3 regions of the Streptomyces sp. NPDC031340 genome follow, and region 3 is predicted to be linked to each of the others. Evidence: riboswitches for the same ligand, from Rfam matches in the RefSeq annotation. Region 3 holds a riboswitch; each other region holds the start of a gene.
The links. A riboswitch is a leader RNA that binds a small molecule or an ion and turns the genes downstream of it on or off. The one in region 3 is predicted to bind cyclic di-AMP.
Positions count from the first base shown of each region.

Region 1: it holds a riboswitch for cyclic di-AMP, as region 3 does, so the genes downstream of both, ACZ5GT_RS39855 (transglycosylase SLT domain-containing protein) here and ACZ5GT_RS05530 (peptidoglycan DD-metalloendopeptidase family protein) in region 3, are expected to answer to the same signal.
Region 2: it holds a riboswitch for cyclic di-AMP, as region 3 does, so the genes downstream of both, ACZ5GT_RS08730 (transglycosylase family protein) here and ACZ5GT_RS05530 (peptidoglycan DD-metalloendopeptidase family protein) in region 3, are expected to answer to the same signal.

Region 1 is NZ_JBVIIE010000099.1:50-9,521, forward strand. Features, by position in the region: gene recQ (DNA helicase RecQ) at 241-2,286, shown strand; gene ACZ5GT_RS39840 (M56 family metallopeptidase) at 2,358-3,299, opposite strand; gene fahA (fumarylacetoacetase) at 3,548-4,768, opposite strand; gene ACZ5GT_RS39850 (HAD family hydrolase) at 4,990-5,820, shown strand; gene ACZ5GT_RS39855 (transglycosylase SLT domain-containing protein) at 5,814-6,296, opposite strand; cyclic di-AMP (ydaO/yuaA leader) riboswitch at 6,298-6,471, opposite strand; gene ACZ5GT_RS39860 (polyprenyl synthetase family protein) at 7,203-8,213, shown strand; gene ACZ5GT_RS39865 (LolA family protein) at 8,514-9,472, shown strand, end outside.
Region 2 is NZ_JBVIIE010000009.1:35,149-44,620, reverse strand. Features, by position in the region: gene ACZ5GT_RS08745 (nucleoside triphosphate pyrophosphohydrolase) at 1-955, shown strand, start outside; gene ACZ5GT_RS08740 (cytochrome P450 family protein) at 972-2,243, shown strand; gene ACZ5GT_RS08735 (transglycosylase family protein) at 2,480-3,544, shown strand; cyclic di-AMP (ydaO/yuaA leader) riboswitch at 3,728-3,897, shown strand; gene ACZ5GT_RS08730 (transglycosylase family protein) at 3,901-4,692, shown strand; gene eno (phosphopyruvate hydratase) at 5,029-6,333, shown strand; gene ACZ5GT_RS08720 (FtsB family cell division protein) at 6,434-6,910, shown strand; gene ACZ5GT_RS08715 (DUF501 domain-containing protein) at 6,946-7,476, shown strand; gene ACZ5GT_RS08710 (Ppx/GppA phosphatase family protein) at 7,473-8,414, shown strand; gene ACZ5GT_RS08705 (NAD(P)/FAD-dependent oxidoreductase) at 8,880-9,472, shown strand, end outside.
Region 3 is NZ_JBVIIE010000005.1:196,112-205,583, forward strand. Features, by position in the region: gene ACZ5GT_RS05515 (MBL fold metallo-hydrolase) at 219-1,400, opposite strand; gene ACZ5GT_RS05520 (PhzF family phenazine biosynthesis protein) at 1,549-2,442, opposite strand; gene ACZ5GT_RS05525 (SGNH/GDSL hydrolase family protein) at 2,555-3,340, opposite strand; gene ACZ5GT_RS05530 (peptidoglycan DD-metalloendopeptidase family protein) at 3,595-4,629, opposite strand; cyclic di-AMP (ydaO/yuaA leader) riboswitch at 4,634-4,792, opposite strand; gene ACZ5GT_RS05535 (tyrosine-protein phosphatase) at 5,249-6,046, shown strand; gene ACZ5GT_RS05540 (DUF6126 family protein) at 6,083-6,202, opposite strand; gene ACZ5GT_RS05545 (helix-turn-helix domain-containing protein) at 6,199-6,828, opposite strand; gene ACZ5GT_RS05550 (aspartate aminotransferase family protein) at 6,929-8,314, opposite strand; gene dxs (1-deoxy-D-xylulose-5-phosphate synthase) at 8,311-9,472, opposite strand, start outside.

The sequences.
Region 1 (9,472 bases), on a different contig from region 3:
TGATCAAGCAGAGGCCGCCTTGCTGTCCGGCAAACGGCCACCCTCAGCAAGAAACGATCTTGATGGGTTAAAACTCAAGTCGAGGGGCGCGGGGAACCGCGCGACCGGCCACGACGGCGCGGCAGACACTCGACGGCATCGCGCGGCACTTCCACAAGCCTGTGGACAACTCGGGGCCTGTCGGTGCGGAGCCCTATCGTGGAGGCAGTGGTCGAGTGACCACGGGCGGGGGATCGGGCAATGGGCGGGACGGGCGGGATCAGCGAGATGCCAGTGATGACGGACCCGGGGACGACCGACAGCGAGGCGCTGGCCACGCTGCGCCGGGTCTTCGGATACGAGGCCTTCCGCGGCGAGCAGGAAGCGGTCATCGAGCACGTGGTGGCCGGCGGCGACGCGGTGGTCCTCATGCCGACCGGCGGCGGCAAGTCGCTGTGCTACCAGATCCCGTCCCTGGTCAGACCGGGCACGGGCGTGGTGGTCTCGCCGCTGATCGCGCTGATGCAGGACCAGGTGGACGCGCTGCGGGCGCTGGGCGTGCGCGCCGGGTTCATGAACTCCACGCAGGACTTCGACGAGCGCCGGGTGGTCGAGGCGGAGTTCCTCGCCGGGGAGCTGGACCTGCTGTACCTGGCGCCGGAGCGGCTGCGGCTGGACGCGACGCTGGACCTGCTCTCCCGCGGCAAGATCGCGGTCTTCGCGATCGACGAGGCGCACTGCGTGTCCCAGTGGGGCCACGACTTCCGGCCCGACTACCTCGCGCTCTCCCTGCTCGGTGAGCGCTGGCCGGACGTCCCGCGGATCGCGCTGACGGCGACCGCCACGGACGCGACGCACCAGGAGATCACGCAGCGGCTGAACATGCCGGACGCCCGGCACTTCGTGGCGAGCTTCGACCGGCCCAACATCCAGTACCGGATCGTCCCCAAGGCCGACCCCAAGAAGCAGCTGCTGAGCTTCCTGCGCGAGGAACACGCGGGGGACGCGGGCATCGTGTACTGCCTGTCGCGCAACTCGGTCGAGAAGACGGCCGAGTTCCTCTCCCGCAACGGCATCGAGGCCGTGCCGTACCACGCGGGCCTGGACGCGGGCACGCGCGCGGCGCACCAGTCCCGGTTCCTGCGCGAGGACGGCCTGGTCGTGGCGGCGACCATCGCCTTCGGCATGGGCATCGACAAGCCCGACGTCCGCTTCGTCGCCCACCTCGACCTGCCCAAGTCCGTGGAGGGCTACTACCAGGAGACGGGCCGCGCGGGCCGCGACGGACTGCCGTCCACGGCATGGATGGCGTACGGCCTCAACGACGTCATCCAGCAGCGCAAGCTGATCCAGTCCGGCGAGGGCGACGAGGCGTTCCGCCGCCGCGCCGCCGCCCACCTCGACTCCATGCTGGCGCTGTGCGAGACGGCCCGGTGCCGCCGCGGCCAGCTGCTCGCCTACTTCGGGCAGGACCCAAACCCGGCGGGCTGCGGCAACTGCGACACCTGCCTCACGCCGCCCGAGACCTGGGACGGCACGGTCGCGGCCCAGAAGGTGCTGTCGACGGTGGTGCGGCTGCAGCGGGAGCGCGGTCAGAAGTTCGGCGCGGTGCAGATCGTCGACATCCTGCTGGGCCGGCGCACGGCGAAGGTGATCCAGTTCGACCACGACCAGCTGTCCGTCTTCGGCATCGGCGAGGAGCTCACCGAGGGCGAATGGCGCGGCGTCGTACGGCAGTTGCTGGCGCAGGGACTCCTCGCGGTCGAGGGCGAGTACGGCACGCTGGTGCTGACGGAGGCCAGCGGTTCGGTGCTGCGGCGCGAGCGGGAGGTGCCGCTGCGCAAGGAGCCGAAGAAGCCGGTGACCTCGCGGTCCGCCTCGGCGGGTGCGGGCTCCGGCCGGGGCGAGCGGGGGCCCAGGGCCGCGGCGGCCGAGCTGCCCGCTGAACTGCAGCCCGCCTTCGAGGCGTTGCGCGCCTGGCGCGCCGAACAGGCCCGCGAACAGGGCGTCCCGGCGTACGTCATCTTCCACGACGCCACGCTGCGGGAGATCGCCATGGCCTGGCCCACGTCCATCGCGCAGCTCGGCGGCGTCAGCGGGGTCGGCGAGAAGAAGCTGGTGACGTACGGGGAGGGCGTCCTCGCGGTGCTGGCCTCGCTGAGCGGGGCACCCGGCACGGCTCCGGCGACGGACGGGGAGCCCGGCAGCGGCGCCCCGGGCATCGCAGGTCCCGGCAGCGGCGACCCCGGTGACGGGCACGACTGGCCGGAGATGGACGCGGAGCCGGAGCCGGACGACTGGATGTAGGGATCCCGGACGACCGGACGACCGGACGACCGGACGACCGGGCGTGAGGAGGGCGCGGCGCTCCGGGGCGGTCAGTTCAGTGCCGTGAGGCCCGGGGCGAACGCGATCAGCAGCGGCAGCAGCGGCACCAGCGCCGCCGCCGTCGTGGTGAGCGCCCGGTCCCGGCGGCCCAGCCGGGGCGGCGGCTCGAGGAGCCGGTCGACGCGCTCGCCGAGGAGGCGGTGGCTGGAGGCGCAGGACAGGACACCGCGGTGCTGGTTCAGCTCGATCAGCGCCAGCGCGGTCGTCAGGTGGCCCCACCGGCGGGAGGCGGTGTCGTCGGCGGCCAGCTCCACCAGCCGGTGGGTCTGGTCGCAGAAGTGGGCGAACAACGGCACCCGCGGGAACCCGGTGGCCAGCGCCGTCGACAGGTGCAGCAGCCAGTCGTGGCGGGCGCGCGCGTGACCGCGCTCGTGGGTGAGGACGGCGTTGAGCTGGTGGTCGGTGAGCCGGTGCAGCGCGCCGGTGGTGACGATCAGCTGGGGCGGGCTGCCCGGCATCCACCAGGCGTCCGGGTACTCGTCCTCCAGCACCAGCAGCGGCCCGCGTGCCGCTTTCCCCAGCCCGGCGGGCAGTTCGGGGGCGCGTTCCCGCAGGTGCGCACGGGCCCGGCCGCGGCGCCGGCGCGCCTCGACGAGCTCACGGGCGAGCATCGCGGTCGTCCAGGCCGCGCCGCACGCCAGCAGCAGGGTCAGGGCGGCGGCCCAGAGCGGGGCGGCGGACAGGTTGTACGCGGCGGTGACCGCGGCCGGCGCGGGCGCGAAGAGCTGGGCGCGCACGGTGCCGAAGACGGCGGCGGCGCCCAGCAGCAGGGCGGTCAGGCAGCACAGCAGGACCGTGGCCACCAGGCACTGCCACACCCACAGCGCGACCACCGGCTCCCGGTCGGGCCATCCGGCCCGCACCAGCGCACGCGGCACCGGTACGGCGGCCGTCACGGCGACGACGCTCAGCAGGAGCAGACAGACGGTCATGCCAGTGACTCCGGTTGCTGGTCGGAGGAGAGGTGCGGTGGTGTCGGCGTAGAGACCCGAAGGACGACGCGCCAGCCGCCAGTATGACGGCGGCGGACGCGGGAGTCAGGAGACGGAAACGGACGACTACGTCACGTGCCGCCACTGTCACAGATCCGCCCCCACCGCGCTCCCGGTCACCACAGCCCGGCCGCCTGCCTCACCTGGCCGCGTCACCCCGGACGGCATCGCCCCGGCCCCGTCGGGGATCACTGCCGCGGCACGACCCTCCCCGTCACCTCGCCGAGGCCCACGCGGACCCCGCCCGGTCCGGGCGCCCACGCCGACATCGTCACCACGTCCCCGTCCTCCAGGAACGTGCGCTTGCCGTCGAGGAGTTCGAGCGGATCCCGCCCGTTCCAGGTCAGCTCCAGCAGGGACCCGCGCTGCGCCGGCTCGGTCCCGCTCACCGTGCCCGAGCCGTACAGGTCGCCGGTCCGCAGCGAGGCCCCGTTGACGGTCATGTGCGCCAGCTGCTGCGCGGCCGTCCAGTACATGGTGGAGAAGGGAGGCTCGGAGACGACGTGACCGTTGATCGCGACGGAGATCCGCAGGTCGTAGCCGCCCGGCTCGTCCACGGAGCCGGAGTCGTCCAGGTAGGGCAGCAGCGGGTGGGTGCGCTCGGGCGGCGCCACCCGGGCCTCCTCCAGCGCGTCCAGCGGGGTGATCCACGCCGACACCGAGGTGGCGAAGGACTTGCCGAGGAACGGGCCGAGGGGGACGTACTCCCAGGCCTGGATGTCGCGCGCCGACCAGTCGTTGAGCAGGCACAGCCCGAAGACGTGGTCGCGGAAGTCACCGAGCGCCACCGGCCGGCCCATCCGCGACGGAACGCCCACCACGAAGCCGACCTCGGCCTCGATGTCCAGCCGGACGGACGGTCCGAAGACGGGCTCCGCGTCGCTCGGGGCCTTGCGCTGCCCCGACGGGCGGACGACGTCCGTGCCGGACACGACCACCGTGCCCGACCGGCCGTGGTAACCGATGGGCAGGTGCTTCCAGTTGGGGGTCAGCGAGTCGGCGGCGTCGGGGCGGAAGATCCGCCCGACGTTCCGCGCGTGGTTCTCGGAGGCGTAGAAGTCGACGTAGTCCGCGACCTCGAAGGGGAGGTGCAGGGTCACCGCGGACAGCGGGTGGAGGAACCGTTCGACCGTCTCCCGGTGGGCCGGCACGGTCACCCACGCGGTCAGCGCGCGGCGCACGTCCGACCAGGCGGTGCGGCCCGCGGCGAGGAGCGGGTTCAGCGAGGGCCGCGCGAGCAGGGAGGCGTACGGGGAGCCGAGCGCCACCGCCGCCGCGCCCGCGTCGAGGACGTGGTCGCCGAGGCGGACACCCACGGTCCGGTCGGCGGATCCCTCGGGCGAGAAGACACCGTAGGGAAGGTTGTGCGGGCCGAAGGGGTCGCCCTCGGGGACATCGAAGGGGGGCATGGGTGCTGCCTCACTCTCACCATGTGACGCGTGCCGTCATGTGGCCGCGCGTACCGTCATGTGGCCGCGCCACACGTTACGGCCGAGTCGCCGGTCCTGGGCAGTTGTCCCCGGCAGTGTCTGAAGAGTTCGCCATGCTCGAATTGACCCTGTGTGGGGGTTCCGCAACTGTCGTCCGGGCGCGGTGAGTCGGCGCGGCGCCCGGTCCGTATTCTCTGATCATGGCCGCACCCACCGCATACGCACTCGTCGCCACCGACCTGGACGGCACCCTGCTCCGCAGCGACGACACGCTCTCCGACCGTTCCCTCGCCGCGCTCGCGCGGGCGGCTGAGGCCGGCGCCCGGCACCTCGTCGTCACGGGCCGGCCGGCGCCGCGCGTACGGCCGCTGCTGGACGCCCTGGGCGGCGGCGGGCTCGCGGTGTGCGCGCAGGGCGCACAGGTCTACGACGCCTCGGCGGACCGCCTGCTGTGGTCCGTCACCCTGGACCGGGAACTGGCCGAGACCGCGCTCGGGAAGATAGAGGCCGAGGTCGGAGAGGTGTACGCGGCCGTCGACCAGGACGGCGTCGACGGACTCACGCTCATCGAGCCCGGCTACCTCATGCCGCACCCCACCCTGCCCGCCGTGCGGGTCGGGCGCCGCGACGATCTGTGGAGCGCGCCGATCAGCAAGGTGCTGCTGCGTCACCCCGACCTCACGGACGACGAGTTGACGGAGACGGCGCGCGCGGTGGTCGGTCCCCTCGCCACGGTCACCATGTCGGGACCCGGCACCGTCGAGCTCCAGCCGTGCGGGGTCACCAAGGCGACCGGCCTCGCGCTGGCCGCCGAGCACCTCGGCCTGGGTGCGCACCAGACGATCGCCTTCGGGGACATGCCCAACGACATCCCCATGTTCGACTGGGCCGCGCACGGCGTCGCCATGGCCAACGCCCACCCCGAACTCCGCGCCGTCGCCGACGAGGTCACCCTGTCGAACGAGGACGACGGCATCGCCGTCGTCCTCGAGCGGCTCTTCTCCGGGGCCGAGTCCGTGTCGGCTCAGTAGGCGCCGTAGACGTTGTCGATCGAACCGTAGCGCTTGGCAGCGTAGTTGCAGGCGGCGGTGATGTTCGCGACCGGGTCGTAGGGGTCGTACGCCGTGCCGGGCACGTGGTAGGCGGCGAACGTCGGGTCGATGACCTGCAGCAGGCCCTTGGAGGGGGTGCCGGCGGCGGCGTTCGAGTCCCAGTTGTTGATCGCGTTCGGGTTGCCCGAGGACTCGCGCATGACGTTGCGGTAGATGCCGTCGTAGGAGCCCGGGATGCCCTTCTGCGCCATCACGTTGAGGGAGGCCCGGATCCAGCCGTCGAGGTTGTTGGGGTAGCCGAGCGAGGCGGCGGTGACGGCGGTCGAGGTGGCCGCTGACGCCTCGGTCGCGCCGACGAGCGGCAGGGCGAGCACGGCGAGACCTGTGCCGGCGACGGCGAGTTTGCGGACGAGACGGGAATTTCTGACGCGGGGGTGCCGGGCGGCTGCAGACATGACGGTTCCTCTCCGGCGCCTGCGAGGTGAGCTGTCGGGTTCGGGCGGGAGATGCCCGGCCGCCTCGCCCTGCGGCGACGCGACTTCACCCCCAGCCGGGCCGGGACGGTGCCCGGTCCGGCGACTTACCTGGTTCCCCCGCTCCTGCCGTGCGTGAGTTCGTCGATGGGTGTTCCCGGGCGGCGGCAGGATTCGGCGTCCGCCCGACAGGCCGGGAACGTATGCGAGAGCACATGTCCGGAACAAGTGGCGGTTTCGTATGCCGGGCTTTTTGACCTTGATGTGGGGGGTATGGGGTGCTTGATCCTTTGCAGCAGCCAAGGGTCAAGTGCGTAGCGCGTAAAGGGATGTGAGGGGGTGACGCGCGGGCGGCGGCACGGGGCGGGGCGTGAGCCAACTCACGGGCATTCACAAGTGCGGCAAAACGGTCAATGAGGCCAACTCGGTTGCAATGGGCTGCCCGTGGGTCGGGGCGGTGTCGCGCCGCCGGGTTGACGCTCGGTGGGCGGCTCGGTGGGCACTTCATGGATGGACGGCGGGCGGTCCATGGATGGCTCGGCGGGTGCGGTCGGGTGCGGTCGGGTGCGGTCGGGGGTCGTCCGGGTGCCGTCCTCCCGTGCCGCCGGGAGCGTCCTGCGTGCCCACGTCAAAGAGGGGGTTCTGTGCAGTCGCTGCCGCCGGCCTCTGGTGCGCGCTCCCCCCGCCGACTGATCGGGTAAGTCTATGAATGTCTGGTCTTATCTGGTGATCGAAAACATACCGGCCGTGATCCCATACCGCCCGTGCTGGACGGGTGGGCGGCATGGGTGATCGAAAGCCGACCGGATACGCTGACTTGAGTGGGGGCAGCGACCTATCGACAAACCGTGTAATCGCCAGCAGACACCAGCAGACAGGAGACCCCTCGTGACCGTCGTCGGGCCATTCGGGCTGAGCGTGCGGGACCAGGCTCTGGAAGCCGATGTCCAGGCCGGAATGGCGGCTGTCGAGGAGGGACTGCTCGAAGCCACCAAGAGCGAGGTCCCCTTCATCACGGAGGCCGCCCAGCACCTGGTGCGGGCGGGCGGAAAGCGGTTCCGTCCGCTTCTCGTGATGCTCGCCGCCCGGTTCGGTGACCCGTACGCGCCGGGGATCGTGCCTTCGGCCGTGGTCGTGGAGCTGACCCACCTCGCGACCCTGTACCACGACGACGTCATGGACGAGGCGGCGGTGCGGCGCGGCGTGGACAGCGCGAACACGCGCTGGGGCAACTCGGTGGCGGTCCTCACCGGCGACTTCCTGTTCGCCCGCGCCTCGCACATCCTGGCCGACCTGGGGCCCGAGGCGGTCCGGGTGCAGGCCGAGGCGTTCGAGCGGCTGGTCACCGGGCAGATCCTGGAGACCGCGGGCCCGCAGGACGGCCGGGACCCGGTCGAGCACTACCTCGACGTCCTGGGCGGCAAGACGGGGTCGCTGGTGGCCGTGTCCTGCCGGTTCGGCGCGATGATGTCGGGCGCCGACGAGACGGTCGTCGACGTGCTCACCCAGTACGGGGAGCGGCTCGGCGTCGCCTTCCAGCTGGCCGACGACGTGCTGGACATCGCCTCCGACTCGCACGAGTCCGGGAAGACCCCGGGCACGGACCTGCGGGAGGGCGTCCCGACGCTGCCGGTGCTGCGGCTGCGGGAGCGGGCGGCCCGGCTGGGGCTCGCCGAGGACATCGCCCTGTGCGAGCTGCTGGACTCCGACCTGACCGACGACGCGCTCCACGCCCGGGCGCTGGCGGAGCTGCGGGCGCACCCCGCGCTGGAGCAGGCGCGGCGCGACACGGTGCGGTACGCGGAGGACGCCCGGGCGGCCCTCGCCCCGCTCCCGGAATGCGACGCGAAGGCGGCGCTGGTGCAGCTGTGCGACGCGGTGGTGCACCGCGCCGGGTGACGCCCCCCGGCCCGGCCGGACCCGAACCCGAACCCGACCCTGCCCCTTGCCGGACCGCTCGCGCAGTGGCGTACGTCACTCCGCCGCGCCGCACCCCTACGGGTAGGCGGACGCGCCGCCCCCTCGTGTCATACCCCAGACGTACACGGAGTTGGCTCCGCGGTCTGACGCTTCCTGACGGGCTGTTTGGTCAGATGGAGACCACGGAAAACACCAATCCTCACCGATTCGGGTGAGAATGGCGGCTCGGGGTGAATCATGAGTGGAGCAGCCGCCGCCGACGACGGAGGTAAGGCACACATGGCACCGTACGGATCCGACGACAGCACGATCGCCGGGGAGTCCGACGACCTGCGCGCGGGACGGCGCAAGGCCGCGCGGTATGTCGTTCCGGTCGCGGTCGTGGGGGTGGCGGCGGCGACCATCGGGCTGGTCCCCGCGCTCGCCGACTCCGGGGACCCCGACCTGCCGAAGATCAGCGCGCAGCAGCTCATCGAGAAGATCGCCGAGTCGGACGTCCAGCAGCTGTCCGGCACGGTGAAGATCAGCACCGATCTGGGGCTGCCCGACTTCGGCGGGCTGGAGAGCTCGCTGGCCTCCGGCGCCTCCGGGTCCGGCGGCGACGGTTCCTCCGCGGACCCGTCCAGCAAGCTCCCCGAACTGGTCTCCGGCACCCACACCCTGCGTGTGGCGGCCGACGGCCCCGACAAGCAGAAGCTGTCCCTGCTGGAGGACGCGGCCGAGTACAGCCTCATCCGCAACGGCAAGGACGTATGGGGCTACGACAGCAAGTCGAACGAGGTCTACCACGCGACGGACTCCGGCGCAGGCTCCTCGGCCTCCGATTCCCGCTCCGGCGGCGCGGCCCGCGAGCAGCGGCCGGAAGACCTGCCCGCCACGCCGAAGGACCTCACCGAGGAAGCCCTGAAGGCCGTCGACGACACGACCTCGGTGACCGTCGAGGGCACCGCGCAGGTCGCCGGCCGGGACGCCTACCGCCTGGTCGTCAAGCCGAAGCAGTCCGGCTCGACCGTCGGCCAGATCACCGTCGCTGTGGACGCGAAGACCGGGATGCCGCTGAAGTTCACGCTGACGCCCGCGAGCGGCGGCGCCGCGGTGGTCGACGCCGGCTTCACCCAGGTCAGCTTCGCCGCGCCGGCGGCGTCCACGTTCGACTTCACGCCTCCCAAGGGCGCGAAGGTCACCGAGGGCGGTGCGACCGGGCACGACCGGAAGGGCGACGGGGACACCGAGGGCCT
Region 2 (9,472 bases), on a different contig from region 3:
CGGCCGCATCGTCCTGCTCACCACCAGCCACCGCGTCGCGCCCGGCCTGCTGTCCTGGCCCGCCTGGCAGGCCCTGCACGCCGCCGACCGGGTGCTGTGCGCCGACGGCGCGCACCCGCAGCTGCCGTACCTGCGGGAGGCCGGGATACGGGTGGACGAGGCGTCCCCGACCGCCGAGGAACTGGTCGGCGCCTGCGCGGGCGGGCGGACGGTCGTCGTGGTCGCCACCGGCGAGGGCGAACCCGCCCTGACCGACGGCCTCGCGCGCCTGGCCGGCTCCGGGCGCGTCGCCATGCCCGAGCTGGAGCTGCTGCCCGCCTCCTACGACCTGCCGGGCGCCCGCCTCCTCGACCTGGTCCAGGTCATGGACCGGATCCGCGCCGAGTGCCCGTGGTCGTCCCGGCAGACGCACAAGGGCCTGGCGAAGTACGGCATCGAGGAGGCGTACGAACTCGTCGAGGCGATCGAGGACGGCGACCGGGACGAACTCCGTGAGGAGCTGGGCGACGTGCTCCTCCAGGTCGTCTTCCACGCCCGTATAGCGGAGGAGGACCCGGACGCGCCCTTCTCGATCGACGACGTGGCCGCCGGGATCGTCACCAAGCTGATCCACCGCCACCCCCATGTCTTCGGGGACGAGACGGCCACCACCCCGGAGGAGGTCAAGGAGCACTGGCTGCGCACCAAGGCGATCGAGAAGCGGCGCACCTCCCTCACCGACGGCATCCCCCTCGGCCAGCCGGGCCTCGCCCTCGCGTCGAAACTGGCCTCCCGGGTGCGCACGGCGGGACTACGGGCGGAGCTGCCGGCCGGCGAGGGCATCGGCTACGACCTCCTGGCGATGGCGGTGCGCGCGGAGGCGGAGGGCGTCGACCCCGAGGCGGCCCTCAGAGCGGCGGCCCGCGCCTACCGGGACGCGATCCGCGAGGCCGAGGGCACGTCGGCGGAAGGCTGACGGATACCGTCGAGGAGTGACCGACCAGCCCACCGCCGACTCCGCCGCCCCCGAACTCTTCAGCTGGGAGTTCGCCACCGACCCCTACCCGGCCTACGCCTGGCTGCGCGAGCACGCGCCGGTGCGCCGCACGCGGCTGCCCAGTGGGGTGGAGGCATGGCTGGTCACCCGGTACGAGGACGCCCGGCAGGCCCTCGCCGACCAGCGGCTGAGCAAGAACCCGGCGCACCACGACGAGCCCGCGCACGCCCGGGGCAAGACCGGCATCCCCGGAGAGCGCAAGGCCGAGCTGATGACGCACCTGCTCAACATCGACCCGCCGGACCACACCCGGCTGCGCCGGCTGGTCAGCAAGGCCTTCACCCCGCGCCGCGTGGCCGAGTTCGCCCCCCGCGTGCAGGAGCTCACCGACACCCTCATCGGGCGGTTCGCCGGCCGCGGCCACGCCGACCTCATCCACGAGTTCGCCTTCCCGCTCCCCATCTACGCGATCTGCGACCTGCTCGGCGTCCCCCGCGAGGACCAGGACGACTTCCGGGACTGGGCGGGGATGATGATCCGCCACGGGGGAGGCCCGCGCGGCGGGGTCGCCCGGTCGGTGAAGAAGATGCGCGGCTACCTCGCCGACCTGATCCACCGCAAGCGGGCGGCGCTGCCCGCCGAACCCGCCCCCGGCGAGGACCTCATCTCCGCCCTGATCCGCGCCTCCGACCACGGCGAGCACCTGACCGAGAACGAGGCCGCCGCCATGGCCTTCATCCTGCTGTTCGCCGGCTTCGAGACGACCGTCAACCTCATCGGCAACGGGACCTACGCGCTGCTGACCCACCCCGCCCAGCGATCCCGCCTCCAGCACTCCCTGGCCGCCGGCGAGCGCGGCCTGCTGGAGACCGGCGTCGAGGAACTCCTGCGCTACGACGGCCCGGTGGAGATCGCCACCTGGCGGTTCGCGACCCGGCCGCTGAGCCTCGGCGGGCAGGACATCGCCGCCGGCGACCCCGTGCTGGTCGTGCTCGCCGCGGCGGACCGGGACCCGGAGCGGTTCGCCGAGCCGGACACTCTCGACCTCTCCCGCCGCGACAACCAGCACCTGGGGTACGGCCACGGCATCCACTACTGCCTCGGCGCCCCGCTCGCCCGCCTGGAGGGCCAGACCGCGCTCTCCACGCTGCTGACCCGGCTGCCGGACCTCCGACTCGCGGTGGAACCGGCCGAGTTGAGGTGGCGCGGCGGCCTCATCATGCGCGGACTGCGCACCCTGCCGGTCGAGTTCACCCCACTTGGGTGAGCGTGTCCGGCGTCCTGGGCGAGTGAGTCCGCGGCCTGGGCCGGAGTATCCGCGTCCTGGGCGGGTGTCCCCCGTGCCCGAAAACATGACACGCGCTCAAGTCTGTGATCTTCACGTGATCTGTGCGGCATTAACTTGTGACAAGTGATCGTCTGCCTATACCTTCACCCATCAACGCGGCTGCTTCGAACACCGTTTGCCGCGTGGGTCACCGCTGTCTCGCGAAAGGTCTCCGCATGCTCTCCGGGAACGGTCGTCACCGTCGCCCCCGCCAGGCTCCGGCTCTCCTCGTCGCGGCCGGAGTGACCGGCTCCGCCATCGCCATCCCGCTCCTGGGCGCCTCCGCCGCGAACGCCGCCGACGGTTCGACGTGGGACAAGGTGGCGGAGTGCGAGACCGGCGGCTCCTGGAGCGAGAACAGCGGCAACGGCTTCTCCGGCGGTCTGCGGCTGTCCCAGGAGGACTGGGAGAAGTACGGCGGCCTCGACTACGCGCCGAGCGCCGACCTGGCCAGCCGCAACCAGCAGATAGCCGTCGCCGAGAAGATACTCGCCGACCAGGGCGTCGGCGCCTTCGCCACCTGCGGGCTGACCTCCGGGCTCGACAAGGACAAGGGCGCGGCCGACATCGACACCGGGATCGGTGACGACTCGTCCGACTCCACCGGCGCCACCGACTCCACCGGCCTGTCCAACGGCTCGTCCGGCAGGTCGGGCGGCTCGTCCGGCGGCACGTCCGGCCCGTCCGGCACGTCCTCGCCGTCCGACGCCCCGTCCGACGCGTCCGCGTCCCCCGGCGCGTCGAAGGGCTCCGCCAAGACAACGGACAAGCCTGCCAAGTCCGACAAGTCGGCTTCGCCGTCCGCCTCCCCGTCCGTGTCGCGGACGTCCGACGGTTCACCCGACGAAACGGCTGAAAGCGACGACACGGACAACTTGGAGCAGGCCGTGGGCTCCTGGAGCCTCGTCGACACCGGCTCCCTCGGCACCGGCAGCGGCGCCGGCGGAGACTCCGGCACCGGCCGCCACCGCGGCGGCAGCGCCGACGAGGCGGCCAACAACCGCTCCACGGAGGCATCCTCGGGCCGCCATGCCGCGCGCACGGACGCCGACGACGCCGACGAGACCGACGCCTACACGGTCCGCGCCGGCGACACCCTCGCCTCCGTCGCGGACGCGCTCGACGTCGACGGCGGGTGGCGCGAGCTCTACTCCCTGAACGAGAAGGCGATCGGCGCCGACCCGAGCCACATCGTCCCCGGTCAGACCCTGCGAGTCGGGGCGGAAACGGGCGAAAACTAGCGGGAGTTGACGTCCGCTTTCGCCATGGAATGTCTGGTTTGGTGAAAGTGTGGGATGAGTCTCAGAGGCCCTGATCGTCTTTGAAATCCGGTGGATTCCGTGTCTACGGTCATGACCGCTCGCCAACGCGGGCCCCGGCTGCCGCAACGCCGAATCCTGCCAGCGGCCGTCCGGGAACAGTCGTCGCGTCAAGCGCCGTAGGCAGGAGCGGGGGACCCAAGGTAAGTGCCGGGCCCGGCCCTTGAGGGGCGGGAACGGCTAGGGGTGGAGCCGCGCACCGGGAGGTGGGCGGCCGGGCAACTCAACCGGCCCGAACCCGACAGCTCACCTCGCAGGCGTCGGTGAGGGGATCAACCATGCTGTTTTCCGGCAAGGGCAAGCACCGTCGTCCGACTGTTCTCCAGCGCTCCACCCGCGCCGTCGCCGTCGCCGGTGTCACCGGCGCCGCCGTCGCCGCCCCGCTGCTGGCGGCCGGCAACGCCTCCGCCGCCACCGCCTCCGAGTGGGACGCCGTCGCCCAGTGCGAGTCCGGCGGCAACTGGTCCATCAACACCGGCAACGGCTACTACGGCGGCCTGCAGTTCTCCGCCTCCACCTGGGCCGCGTACGGCGGCACGCAGTACGCCTCCACCGCCGACCAGGCAAGCAAGGCGCAGCAGATCGCCGTCGCCGAGAAGGTCCTCGCCGCCCAGGGCAAGGGCGCCTGGCCGGTCTGCGGCACGGGCCTGTCCGGCGCCTCCTACGACGGCTCCGCCGGGGCGCCGTCGTCCTCCGGCTCCTCCGGCTCCTCTTCCTCCTCGTCGGGCGACTCCTCCTCGTCGGGCGACTCCTCCTCGTCGGGCGACTCCTCTTCGTCGGGCGACTCCTCTTCGTCGGGCGACACCGCCACCCGCTCCACCGAGCAGCAGAGCGCCACCCGCTCCACCGAGCGCCCGGCCGTGACGTCGCAGAAGACCGTCACCACCCCGACCGGCAAGAAGGTCAAGAAGGGCGACGGCGAGTACAAGGTCGTCAAGGGCGACACGCTCTCCGCGATCGCCGCCGAGCACGACGTCAAGGGCGGCTGGAAGAAGGTGTTCCGGCTGAACAAGGACATCGTCGAGCACGCCGACCTCATCTACCCGGGCCAGCAGCTGCACCTGAAGTGACAGCCGTCCGGTAGCCGGATCACAGGCCGCTCACAGCCGCGCCCCCCACGGTGGGGGACGTCGGGACCGCCCCCGGCCCCGCAGACTCCCCGCCCCGGTGCGTGTTCCCCCGTACGCACCGGGGCGGGGTTTTTCTCTGCCCCCGATGCCCGCTGTGCACGCGTTGTTCACCTCGCTTTGTTCCGGGGGTGAACAATAGGTACCGTCTGACCTTGTCCACGGGACGGTCGGTCGGCTGCCGACGGCCCCGGGACGGTTAGGCTCTAGTCGCAAGGCTGCAAGACGGGCCGTCAGGCCCAAGTGCCCCGCACTACCAGCGTCACATCCACGAAGGAGATGCTCGTGCCGTCCATCGACGTCGTCGTAGCCCGGGAAATCCTGGACTCCCGAGGCAATCCCACGGTCGAGGTCGAGGTCGGCCTCGACGACGGCAGCACGGGTCGTGCCGCCGTCCCCTCCGGCGCCTCCACCGGCGCCTTCGAGGCCATCGAGCTCCGTGACGGCGACCCGAACCGTTACCAGGGCAAGGGTGTCGAGAAGGCCGTCCTCGCCGTCATCGAGCAGATCGGCCCGGAGCTGGTCGGCTACGACGCCACCGAGCAGCGCCTGATCGACCAGGCGATGTTCGACCTGGACGCCACCGACAACAAGGGCTCGCTCGGCGCCAACGCCATCCTCGGCGTCTCGCTTGCCGTCGCCCACGCCGCCTCCGAGGCCAGCGACCTCCCCCTGTTCCGCTACCTGGGCGGCCCCAACGCGCACCTGCTGCCGGTGCCGATGATGAACATCCTGAACGGCGGCTCGCACGCCGACTCCAACGTGGACATCCAGGAGTTCATGATCGCCCCGATCGGCGCGGAGTCCTTCTCCGAGGCGCTGCGCTGGGGTGCCGAGGTGTACCACACCCTGAAGAAGGTCCTGAAGTCCAAGGGCCTGGCCACCGGCCTGGGCGACGAGGGCGGCTTCGCCCCGAACCTCGGCTCCAACCGTGAGGCCCTCGACCTCATTCTGGAGGCGATCAAGGAGGCCGGCTACACCCCCGGCGAGCAGATCGCCCTCGCGCTCGACGTCGCCGCCTCCGAGTTCTACAAGGACGGCAAGTACCTCTTCGAGGGCAAGGAGCGCTCCGCCGCCGAGATGACGGAGTACTACGAGGAGCTCGTCGCGGCCTACCCGCTCGTCTCCATCGAGGACCCGCTGTTCGAGGACGACTGGGCCGGCTGGAAGGTTCTCACCGACCGTCTCGGCGACAAGGTCCAGATCGTCGGCGACGACCTGTTCGTCACCAACCCCGAGCGCCTGGCCCGCGGCATCGAGGAGGGCACCGCCAACGCCCTGCTGGTCAAGGTCAACCAGATCGGCTCGCTGACCGAGACCCTGGACGCCGTCGAGCTCGCCCAGCGCAACGGCTTCAAGTGCATGATGTCCCACCGCTCCGGCGAGACCGAGGACGTCACCATCGCCGACCTGGCCGTCGCCACGAACTGCGGCCAGATCAAGACCGGCGCCCCGGCCCGCTCCGAGCGCGTCGCCAAGTACAACCAGCTGCTGCGCATCGAGGAGATCCTCGACGACGCCGCGGTCTACGCCGGCCGCAGCGCCTTCCCGCGCTTCAAGGGCACCCAGATCTCCAAGGGCTGACCCCGGCACGGCCGCCGCTCAGCCGGTCGTACGTACGTCCCCGTACGCGGTCCCGTACCGTGTGCGGGGACGTACGCGCGTGTGAAGGGGAGGCGGGGACATGGCCGGCAGGGACCGCGACCGGTTCTCCACCACGACCAGGATCAAGCTGCTCGGCGAGCAGACGGCGGCCCGGGTCTACCGCTCGCAGACCAGACGCCAGGCCCGCCGCTCCCGGCTGACCAGCCGGGCGGCGCTGCTCGCCCTCGTCGTATGCACCCTGGTCGTCGCGCTCGCCTACCCGATAAGGCAGTACGTCTCCCAGCGCGCCGAGATCGCCGACCTGGAGCGGCAGAAGCAGCAGGCCCGGGAACGGGTCGGGCAACTGCGCGACCTCAAGGCACGCTGGCAGGACGACGCGTACGCCGAGCAGCAGATCCGGCAGCGGCTGCACTACGTGATGCCGGGCGAGACGGGCTACGTCGTGATCGACCCGGGCGCGGCCCGGCAGTCCCGCGTCGGCCGGACGACGGCCGGCCGCTCCTGGTACTCCAACGTCTGGTACGGCGTCGACAGGTCCGACGCCGCCGGCCAGTGAACCGACCGACACTCGAGAGAGACTTTCGCACAGGCATGGAAACGCCCCCGCCGACCACCCCGCGCACCGAGCCCACCGACGCGGACGTCGAGGCCTTCAAGCAGCAGCTCGGGCGGCCGCCGCGCGGACTGCGCGCGATCGCGCACCGGTGCCCGTGCGGGCAGCCGGACGTCGTGGAGACCGCGCCGCGGCTGCCCGACGGCACCCCCTTCCCGACGCTGTACTACCTGACGTGCCCCAAGGCGAACTCCGCCATCGGCACGCTGGAGGCCGAGGGCGTGATGAAGGAGATGACCGAGCGGCTGCGCACCGACCCGGAGCTGGCCGCCGCCTACCGCGCCGCGCACGAGGACTACATCCGGCGCCGCGACGAGATCGAGGAGCTGACCGGCTTCCCGAGCGCGGGCGGCATGCCGGACCGGGTGAAGTGCCTGCACGTCCTGGTCGCCCACTCGCTGGCCGCCGGTCCCGGGGTCAACCCGCTCGGCGACGAGGCCCTGGCGATGCTGCCGGAGTGGTGGCGCAAGGGGGCGTGCGTGACGTTCGCGGAGGGGGAGCAGCGATGACCCGGGTCGCCGCCGTCGACTGCGGTACGAACTCCATCCGGCTCCTGGTCGCCGACGCCGACCCGGAGACCGGCGAACTGGCCGAACTGGACCGGCGCATGACGATCGTGCGGCTCGGGCAGGGCGTCGACCGCACCGGCCGGCTCGCCCCGGAGGCGCTGGAGCGGACCTTCGCCGCGTGCCGCGAGTACGCGGAGATCGTCAAGGAGCACGGCGCCGAACGCCTGCGCTTCGTGGCCACCTCCGCCTCCCGGGACGCCGAGAACCGCGACGAGTTCGTGCGCGGGGTGCTGGACATCCTGGGCGTCGAGCCGGAGGTCATCACCGGGGACCAGGAGGCCGAGTTCTCCTTCACCGGGGCCACCAAGGAGCTGGCGGGCAGCGACCGCCTGGACCGGCCCTACCTGGTCGTGGACATCGGCGGCGGCTCGACCGAGTTCGTCGTCGGCGACGACCACGTGCGGGCGGCCCGGTCGGTCGACGTGGGCTGCGTGCGGATGACCGAGCGGCACCTGGTGCGCGACGGGGCCGTGACCGACCCGCCCTCCGCGGAGCAGATCGCGGCGATGCGGGCCGACATCGAGCGGGCCCTGGACCTCGCCGAGGAGACGGTGCCGCTGCGCGAGGCGCGCACCCTGGTCGGCCTCGCCGGCTCGGTGACCAGCGTGTCGGCGATCGCGCAGGACCTGCCCGAGTACGACTCCACGCGCATCCACCACTCCCGGGTCTCGCTCGACCGGGTCCGCGAGATCACCGACCGGCTGCTGCGCTCGACCCACGCGGAACGCGCGGCCATCCCCTCCCTGCACCCCGGGCGCGTGGACGTCATCGCCGCGGGCGCCCTCGTACTGCTGTCGATCATGGAGCGGACCGGTGCGGAGGAGGTCGTCGTGAGCGAGCACGACATCCTCGACGGCATCGCCTGGTCGGTCGCCTAGGGCGCCCGGGCCGTGGCCTGGGTCTCTTTCCTACTGATCAGTAGCTCTCGGCTGAGCAGGTCGGATAGCGTATGAGCGGGTCCCGGAGGGCCCTGACGGGCCCCTCGGAGGCGGGTCGCCGGGAAAGTTCGTGAAGTTCTTCACAAGGAATTCGGCTCCGCCGGTGCGGGAAAAGACCCTCGGGGGCCCTCCAGAGGGGTCGAAAGGCCCTTGAACGTGTTCAGATGGGTGGTGTAAGGGAGTGGTGAGCGCCGGATCCGCGAGGGTTTTCCGGGGGTCTCACGGAGCCCCTTCCGGGCCGGAGAAGCAGCTCACGCGGCATTGACAACGCTCCGGCCGACGTGAGGGTTCCCCCGCTCGGCGACGGCGTGCGCCAAGTGGGCGGGGGAGGATAACACAGCCCCTGCCGAAGCTTGTGAAGGGGCGCACGAGCTACCCCCCTGGGGCGGGTGGATACTCGATGCCATGAGCACCACGGAGCGTCCCAGGATCCTCGTAGTAGGCGGTGGGTACGTAGGCCTGTACGCAGCTCGGCGCATTCTGAAGAAGATGCGCTACGGCGAGGCGACCGTCACGGTCGTCGACCCCCGGTCGTACATGACCTACCAGCCCTTCCTCCCCGAAACCGCCGCCGGCAACATCTCCCCGCGCCACGTCGTCGTCCCGTTGCGGCGCGTGCTGCCGAAGGCGGAGGTGCTCACCGGCCGGGTCACCACCATCGACCAGGAGCGCAAGGTCGCCACGATCTCCCCGCTGGTCGGGGAGTCGTACGAGCTGCCCTTCGACTACCTGGTGATCGCCCTCGGCGCGGTCTCCCGCACCTTCCCGATCCCCGGCCTCGCCGAGCAGGGCATCGGCATGAAGGGCATCGAGGAGGCCATCGGCCTGCGCAACCACGTGCTGGAGCAGCTGGACAAGGCCGACTCCACCACCGACGAGGAGATCCGCCGCAAGGCGCTCACCTTCGTCTTCATCGGCGGCGGCTTCGCCGGCGCGGAGACCATCGGTGAGGTGGAGGACCTGGCCCGCGACGCGGCCAAGTACTACAAGAACGTCTC
Region 3 (9,472 bases):
TCACCGTGGCAGAGATACGGCGGCTCCTGGACACTCTCCTGCCCCACCCACGAGCCGACCGCGATCCCGTCACCCACGCACTGAAATGGTCGGCCTGGAGAAGACGCCGTCAAGCCGTTGCCCGCCGCTGCCACTACCGAAAACGCAGCTCAGGACACGAACCGCTGTTGGAGTACTGGGTGTGGTTTCCGGACAGCACACCTGGGCCTGTCGAGCGGTCAGTCCTCACCGACCAGATCGAGGGGACGCGTCGTCTGCGGGGCAGGCTCCGGCACCGGCCAGGTGCGGGTGACCGTCCGCGACACGTCGCGCCACCACGGTCGCGAGGGGATCTCACCGGCGGGCTGGAACGGCTGGCCGGGAATCGGCAGGGCGAGTGCCTGGCCGGCCTGCTCGGCCACGTCCTTCATCCATTCCCCCGGCTCGGCCCAGGCGTGCGGGGCCAGGTTGAAGGTGCCCCAGTGGATCGGCAGCAGCACCCCGTGCGGGGCGCCGCCCTGGAGGTCGAGGTGGGCCCGCAGGCCCTCCTCGGGCGTCATGTGGATGTCGGGCCAGAACTCGCTGTACGCGCCGACCTGGATCATCGTGACGTCGAACGGGCCGTGCGCGGCGCCGATGTCCTTGAAGCCCTCGAAGTAGCCGGTGTCGCCGCTGTGGTAGATCCGGTGCTCCTCGCCGGCGACGGCCCAGGACGCCCACAGGGTGTGCTGGGTGTTGCGCAGGCCGCGGCCGCAGAAGTGGCGGGCCGGGGTGGCGGTGAGGGTGAGCCCGCCCACCCGCGTCTCCTCGTGCCAGTCCAGCTCGCGCAGCCGGGCCGGGGAGACGCCCCAGTGCTCGAGGTGGGCGCCGACGCCCAGCGGCACGGCGAACACGGTGTCCGTGCCCGCCAGCGCCTTGATCGTGGGCATGTCCAGGTGGTCGTAGTGGTCGTGCGAGATGACGACGACGTCGACCGGGCCGAGGGCGGCCAGCGGCAACGGCACCGGGTGCAGCCGCTGGGGACCGACGAAGGGGAACGGGGAGCAGCGCTCGCCCCACACCGGGTCGAACAGCACCCGCCGGCCGTCGATCTCGGCGAGCACGCCGGAGTGGCCCATCCAGGTCAGTCTGAGTCCGGTGGCGGGCGGCGTGGCGATGTCGGCGAGGGTGGTGGGGTACACCGGGACGGTGCCCCGGGGGGTGCGGTGCGGCCGCTCCTCCTTGCCGAAGAAGACCTTCGCGAAGTCGAGCATCGAACCGGAGGGCCGGGTGCGCGCGACGCCCCCGGGGTTCTGGAAGACGCCGTCCTTGAAGTGCGGTGATCTGCGGATGCGCGCGAGGCGCTCACCGCTCGGGTCCGCGCCGAAGGCCGCGGGCCGCAGCGCGCGGAGCCCGGAGCTCAGGGGACGGGAACCGGACACGGTACCTCCAGGTCGGGTCGGAGGCCTTCCATTATGGTCGGCCCCACCGACAACGCCCGGTTCACCGGGCCCGGCGGGGGCTTTCCAAGGAAAGACCAAAGATCGGCGGCGGCCGTTACGGACGCGGCCGCCGCAGGCGCTGCCGCTTTCAGGGCCGCACCGCCGGGATGGGCACCGCCGTCCCGCTCACCCGGACGCGCGGGTCCCCGTCCCGCAGGTCGACCGTGAGCGTGGACGGTCGTCCCAGGTCGTGGCCCTGATGCAGGGTGAGTCGGGCGTCGGGGGCGACCGCGCCGAGGGTGCGCAGGTAGGCGCCCAGCGCGGCGGCCGCGGCGCCGGTGGCGGGGTCCTCCACCACACCGCCGACGGGGAAGGGGTCGCGGACGTGGAAGACGTCCTCCCGCTCCCGCCAGACCAGTTGCAGGGTCGTCAGGTCCAGACGGTTCATCAGGGCGGCCAGGCGCTCGAAGTCGTAGTCCAGGGCGGCCAGCCGGGCGCGGCCGGCCGCCGCCAGCACCAGATGACGGGCGCCCGCGAAGGCGATCCGCGGGGGCAGCGCCGGGTCCAGGTCGGCGGCGGGCCAGCCGAGGGCGGCCAGGGCCTCGGCGACGTCGTCGGCTGCCGCGTCGGCGACGTACGGCTCGACGCTGGTCAGGGTCGCGCGCGGGGCGCCGGACGGCCCGGCCGCCACCGACACCGGGACGTCTCCGGCCTGCGTCACGAACAGCAGCTCGCCGGGCCCGGTCCGCTCGGCGAGGGCGACGGCGGCCGCGACGGTGGCGTGCCCGCAGAACGGCACCTCCGCCTTGGGGCTGAAGTACCGCACGGTGAAGACCCGTTCGGGGTCGGTGCCGGGCCGCCGCGGACCAGGGGTCAGGAACGCGGTCTCCGAGTAGCCGACCTCGGCGGCGACGGCGAGCATGGCGGCGTCGCCGAGACCGCTCGCGTCCAGGACGACCCCGGCCGGGTTGCCCCCGGCGGGGTCGTCGGAGAAGGCGGTGTAGTGCAGCACATCCGTCGCGATGGCGTCGCTGGTCGTCATGTACGGGCAGAACACCGTCCGCCGGCCGGCTGTTCCCGGCCGGCCGCACGGAACACGCCACGGAACATGCCACGGAGCACCGGCTCCGGAGCACCGGCTCCGCAGCGCCGGGTCAGGCGACCGACTCGATCCGCAGCTTGATGTCGTACGGGGACAGCATCCCCTTCGCCTCGACGTGGTCGCCGGACGACTCCCCGCGCAGGCGACGGCCGATCCAGGGCACCAGGTACTCGCGCGCCCACTGCACGTCGTCCCGCCGGATCTCCAGGGTGCCGCGCGGCGGAAGCGGCGGCCAGGGCTGCTCGGGGTCGGCCGGCACCTCCAGGCCGAGGACCTGGCCGGCGCGCAGCGCCACGCGCGTGTGCCCCTCGGGCGAGAGGTGGAGCCGGTCGCCGTCCCAGGCCCGGCGGTCCTGGACGGACTTCAGGGACCACAGGTCCAGCACGGGACAGCCGTAGCGGTCGGCGATGGCTCGTACATGGCCGTTGTAGGTGGCGATCTTGCCGCGCAGGCGCTTGAGCACCGGCACGCCACGGGTGTCGAAGCCCGTCGTCACCAGGACGGTGCCGGCGGCCTCGGTGAGCCGTGCGACCGCCCGCTCGAACCGCTCGGCGACCTCGTCGGGGTCGGTGCCGGGCCGGAGGATGTCGTTGCCGCCCGCGCAGAAGGACACCAGGTCCGGAGCGAGTCCGACGGCCTGCGGGACCTGCTCGGCCACGATCTGGTCGAGCAGCCTGCCGCGCACGGCGAGGTTGGTGTACGTGAAGTCGCCCTCGGGCCGCCGGTCGGCGAGGAGCACCGCGAAGCGGTCCGCCCAGCCGACGAACGCCCCGTCGGGACCCGGGTCGCCGACGCCCTCGGTGAAGCTGTCCCCCACCGCGACGTACGACCCGATCACTGATCTGCTGTCACTCTTCGAATCGTCTGCCACAGCAGGTCATGATTCACCGCTCAATGTGACCTACGCGACCGTAGGGAGGGCTTGACGAACGGTGAGATAAGCCACGCCTAAATTGTTCGCCAAACCCGGAATAAGCCGCACCCGCACCCGCACCCGCACCCGCACCCGCACCCGCGCACGGCGACGGCCGAGGGCCGGACCCGGGGATCGGGGTCCGCCCCTCGGCGGCATGCCGGGCGGTCGGGGAGCCGTCAGCCGACGGCGACGCCCTTGGAGCGGAGGTAGCCGACCGGGTCCACGTCGGAGCCGTAGTTCGGCGTGGTGCGGATCTCGAAGTGCAGGTGCGGGCCGGTCACGTTGCCGGTCGCGCCGGAGAGGCCGATCTGCTGGCCGGTGGTGACGGTCTGGCCGGCCGAGACGGAGAGCTGCGAGAGGTGGGCGTACTGGGCGTAGTAGCCGTCGCTCAGCTGGATGACGACCTGGTTGCCGTAGGCGCCGCCCCAGCCCGCGGAGACGACCGTGCCGGCGCCCACGGCCTTCAGCGAGGTGCCGGTCGGCACGACGAAGTCGACGCCGGTGTGGTAGCCGCTGGACCACATGCTGCCCGCGACGCGGTATCCGGTGCCGACGCCGGCCCCGGAGACCGGGAGGGTGTAACCGCTGGAGGTGCCGGTGGAGGTGCCGGTGGTCTCGGCGACCTGGGCGACCGTCGCCGACTGCGAGGAGGACGGGTCCGCGGACGCCGAGGGAGACGGGTCGGCGGAGGAAGCGGACGGAGAGCCGGCGGCAGGCGCGGGAGCCGGGGAGGACGCCGAAGAAGACGAGGACGAAGACGGCGAAGTGGATGAAAAAGGCGAAGCGGACGACGACTTGGTGGCGCCGGCCGCGGCCTTCTTGCCGATGACGAGCCTCAGGCCGGGGTGGATCAGCGACGGGTCGTCGCCCACGGCCTCGCGGTTGTCCGCGTAGAGCTTCTGCCAGCCGCCGCGGACGCTCTGCTCCTCGGCGATCTTCGAGAGGCAGTCGCCCTTGCGCACCGAATAGGTCCGCACCCGCGCATTGTTCGCGGCCTTGCCCTTGGCCGCCTTCTTCCCCTCGGCCGCCGTCTTCTCGGCGCCGGAAAGGGACTGCACGGTCTTCTGCGAAACCGGCTGCGCGGTGTCGGCGTGGGCGCCGGTGGCCCCCAGCAGGGGGAGGGCGAGCGCGGCGCCGCCGGTTCCGGCGACGGCGATGGAGCGGGTGAACCGCTGGGACTTGGGGCGGCGGTGCTTACCCTTCGCGGGCATGACGAATTCCTCTCCGGCGCCTGCGAGGTGAGCTGTCGGGTGCGGACTGGAGCTGTCCGGCCGCGCCGTGGGCGCGACTTGACCCCAAGCCTGTTCCGGAGACCGGACAGGCGGTTCTACCTGCGGGTCCCCCGCTCCTGCCGTGCACGGGTGAGTGGTGCGGGATTCCGGGCGGCGGCAGGATTAGGCGTCCGTCCGGATTGCCTGGCGAACGTAAGCGACCACGGCGCGAAGGGACAACAAGAGGTTGCGGGAGGCGCACGTTTCCCTTGATCCCCAATGGGAATTCGCGGTCACCCTCCGTCGATTCCGAGCCGTCCGTATCGGCCAAATTCCCTGAAAACCAATGCGCATTACGTGAACATGACGGGCGACTCACGGTGACCGATATGACGATGCTCACGCGCACTCGCGCCAGCTTTCCTTATTCCGGAGCGAGTTGCAACGAAATCCACCCAAAGCACTAATTCGGACAGAAGACTCAGACGTGGGCGATACCACCGTCGGCTCCGCACGGTCAGGCCACACACCCCCTGCTGAGCCGGGGTGTGCGTGTCGTATCGTCAAGGAGGTGCCCGTCGACGAGCAGCGCCGGCGGGGACGGCTGGGAGGAGCCCCCGTGACGCAGCAGATCCCGTCGACCGAGCCCGAGCTGGCAGGAATTCGCAACTTCCGCGACGTGGGGGGCCTGCCGACGGTGGACGGACGACGGGTGCGCCACGGAGTGCTGTTCCGCAGCGGCCACCTCGCGCACGCCACCGCGGAGGACGCCGCCTTCCTCGCCTCGCTGGGGCTGCACACCGTCTTCGACTTCCGCAACGCGGCGGACCAGAAGCTGGAGGGCCCGGACGTCGAGCTGCCGGGCGTGCGGAACGTGAACCTGCCGCTGAGCGACCCGGCGGACGGCGCCGAGTTCTGGAAGATGGTCCGGGACGGAGACCTCGACCAGCTGCGCGAGATACTCGGGGACGGCAAGGCGGCCGGCCGCATGATCGGCTCGTACCGGCTGATCGTCAAGGAGCGCACCGGCGAGCACACGCGCGTGCTGCACGCGCTGGCCGAGGACAGCGTGCCCGCGCTGATGCACTGCGCCGCGGGCAAGGACCGCGCGGGCCTGTCGATCGCCGTGACCCTGCTCGCCGTGGGCGTGGAGCGGGACGCGATCTTCGCCGACTACCTGGAGTCGAACGCCAAGCACCGCCGCTACCGGGTGCGCCGCGGCTCCAGCTCGCCCTCGGCCTACTCCCCCGAGGTCATGGAGCTGCTCAGCCCGCTGTTCGAGGCGCGCGAGGAATACCTGGCGGCGGCCTTCGAGACCATCGAGGAGACGTGGGGCGGGGTCGAGTCCTACCTGGAGCAGGGGCTCGGCATGACCCCGGCGGTCCGGGAGCGGCTGCGCGAGCGCCTGCTCGACTGACGCCGGGCAGGAGGCGGCGTCGGACTGTGCGGCGGGCTACTTGGCGCCCACCGAGAACAGCAGGTAGATGAAGCCCGCGAAGAGGTGGCCCGCCGCGATGTAGATGATCAGGCGGATCCACAGGGACCGCGGGAACTTCTCCTCGTAATTGCTCATGGCATGTCTCCGGTGGTCGGGCCCAGGCACAGCGCGGCCGTGGGACTCTGCAACAGGGTGTGGACGAACAGCAGCTCGACCCCTTCGGGGTCCAGCGCCGCGATACGGTGCGGCGTCAGCGAGTCGAAGTGCGCGCTGTCGCCGGGACCGAGCCGGTGGGTGGCGTCCCCCAGGCGCAGCCACAGCCGCCCGGCGAGGACGTACAGCCACTCCTCGCCCGGGTGCACGCGCACGATGTCGCCCTGGGTGCCGTACGGCGCGTGGACCCGCAGGGCCTGCATGCCCCGGCCGGAGGCGCCGGCCTGCCAGTAGGTCCAGCCGCCCGCGGCGGTGGGTTCCATGTCGACGCCGCGCACCACCGCGTTACGGTCGGCGACCGTCTCGCCGAGCAGTTCGGAGACGGTCGTACCGTAGATGCGGGCGAGCCCGAGCAGCACCGGCAGCGAGGGTTGCCGCTGCCCGGTCTCCAGCCGGGAGAGGTGGGCCGGGGACAGTCCGGCAGCGCGGGCCGCGGCCTCCAGGGTGAGGGAGGCGCGGCGGCGCAGTGCGCGGAGCTGCGGCGCGACGGCGGGCAGGTCTGCCAGCGGTCCCGTCGGCTGCTCGAACTCGGCTTCCGGGGAGCTCATACCCCCATTGAGCCGCAGCTTTACCTCTGGGGCAAATTTCTTGCCTCAGAGGCAAACAGCTCTTGGCCGGTGGCAGGGACTGCCCGGCCGGCGGCCCGGGTCAGCGGTTGGCGACGGCCTGTTTGATCAGCGTCTTGCCGAAGTCCCACATCAGCCCGCCTCCATTGTGCGCCTCGTCCATCACCTCCGTGAAGGCGGCCACGAACCGGTCCACCTCCCGATCGCCGATGATCAGCGGCGGGATCAGCTTGATGACCTCCAGGTGGTCGCCGGAGACCTGGGTGAGGATGCGGTGGCGCTGCAGCAGCGGAACGACGACCATCTGCGCGAACAGTCCCTTGCGGGCGGCCTGCAGCATGGTCCACCGGCTGCGCAGCTTCAGCGACCTGGGCCGGCCGAACTCGATGCCGATCATCAGCCCGCGGCCGCGGACGTCGGCGAGCAGCTCGTACTTCTCGGTCAGCGCCGCGAGCCGGGACCTCAGGCGATCGCCCGTCATCCGGGCGTTCGCGACGACCTGCTCGTTCTCCATGACCGACAGCACGGCGAGCCCGGCCGCCATGGCCTGCGCGTTGGACCCGAAGCTCGCCGAGTGGACGAGGACGCGGTCCATCGACGAGTAGACCTTCTTGAAGATCCAGTCCTTGCCGAGCGTCGCCCCGACCGGCACGTATCCGCCCGACAGCGCCTTGGCCACGCACACCAGGTCCGGCTCGACGCCCTCCTCGTGCTGGTAGGCGTAGAAGTCGCCGGTCCGGCCCAGGCCGGTCTGCACCTCGTCGGCGATGAGCAGTGCCTTGTGCCGGTGCAGCAGTTCCTGCGCGGCCCGCAGGTAGCCGGGTGGGGCCTCGTACACGCCCTTGCCCTGGATCGGCTCCACGATCAGGGCGGCGACGTCGCCCCTCCTCAGCTCCCTCGCCAGGGCGTCGAGGTCGCCGAGGGGTACGGGGGTGTCGGGCAGCAGCGGGGCGAAGCCGTCCCGGAAGCCGGACTCGCCGTTGACCGACAGCGAACCCGTCGTCAGTCCGTGGAAGGCGTGCTCGCAGTACAGCACCCTGGGCCTGCCGGTGGCGTAACGGGCGAACTTCAGCGCGCCCTCGACCGCCTCGGTGCCGCTGTTGCCGAAGAACACCCGGTCCAGGTGCGGGCTGTGCGCGAGGAGCTTCTCGGCCAGCAGCCCGGGCAGCGGCTGGCAGTCGAAGCGGGTGAGGTCGGCCAGCGACGCGTCGAGGACGTCGTGCAGCGCCTTGCGGACCACGGGGTGGTGGCGGCCCAGGCCCATCACCCCGAACCCGGCGAGCATGTCCAGGTAGTCGTTGCCGTCCGCGTCCCAGAAGTACGCGCCCTCGCCGCGCTCGTAGACCTTGTCGAAGCCGATGGTGTGCAGCATGCGCGGGAGCTGGTGGTTGAGGTACCTGGTGTGCAGCTCGTAGCGCTCGGCTCCGCGCTCGGCCAGGAGTGCGCCGAGGTCGAACTCCTTGGTCATTCAGCCCTCTCCTTGACTGGGGCGGCCCCCGCCGGGTCGGCGGCGGCCTCCTTGACGGCCAGGCTCGCGCTGATCCGCCCGGCCACCTCCACCGGTGTGAGCCCGATGTCGGCCAGCACCTCCGCACGCTTGGCGTGCGCGAGGAACTGCTCCGGAATGCCGAACCGCCGCACCGGTACGTCGACTTCGGCGTCGCCGAGCGCCAGCGCCACCGCGGATCCGACGCCGGCCGCGCGGCTGTTGTCCTCCACGACCGCCACCAGGCGGTGCTCGGCGGCGAGCCCCGGCAGCGCCGGATCGACCGGTTTGACCCACCGGGGATCCACCACCGTGCAGGCGATGCCGCGCGCCTGGAGCAGCTCGGCGGCCTGCAGGCAGACCGGCGCCATGACGCCGACGGCGACCAGCAGCACCTCGGGCCGGTCCGCGCGGTGCAGCACGTCCATGCCGCCCACCCGGTCGACCGCCGGGATCCGCGGTCCCACCGACTCCTTCGGGAAGCGGACCAGGGTCGGCGCGTCGTCGACGGCGACCGCCTCGCGCAGCTGGGCGCGCAGCTGGTCGGCGTCGCGCGGGGCGGCTATCCGCAGGCCCGGCACCACCTGGAGGACGGACATGTCCCACATGCCGTTGTGGGAGGCGCCGTCGACGCCCGTGACACCGGCCCGGTCCAGTACGAAGGTGACCCCGCAGCGGTGCAGCGCCACGTCCATCAGGAGCTGGTCGAAGGCGCGGTTGAGGAAGGTGGCGTAGACGGCGACCACCGGGTGCAGCCCGCCGGTCGCCAGGCCGGCCGCGGAGACGGCCGCGTGCTGCTCGGCGATGCCCACGTCCCACACCCGGCCGGGGAAGCGGGCGGCGAACTTGCCGAGGCCCACCGGGTGCAGCATGGCCGCCGTGATCGCGACGACGTCCTCGCGCTCCTCGCCGATCCGGACGATCTCGTCGCCGAACACCGAGGTCCAGGACGGGCCGGCGGCGGGTGTGAGCGGTTCGCAGGTGTGCGGGTCCATCACGCCGACGGTGTGGAAGCGGTCCTCCTCGTGCGCGAGGGCGGGCTCGTAGCCGCGGCCCTTCTCGGTGAGGCAGTGCACCAGGACCGGCCCGTGGAAGCGCTTCGCGCGCCGCAGCGCCGACTCCACGGCCCCGATGTCGTGT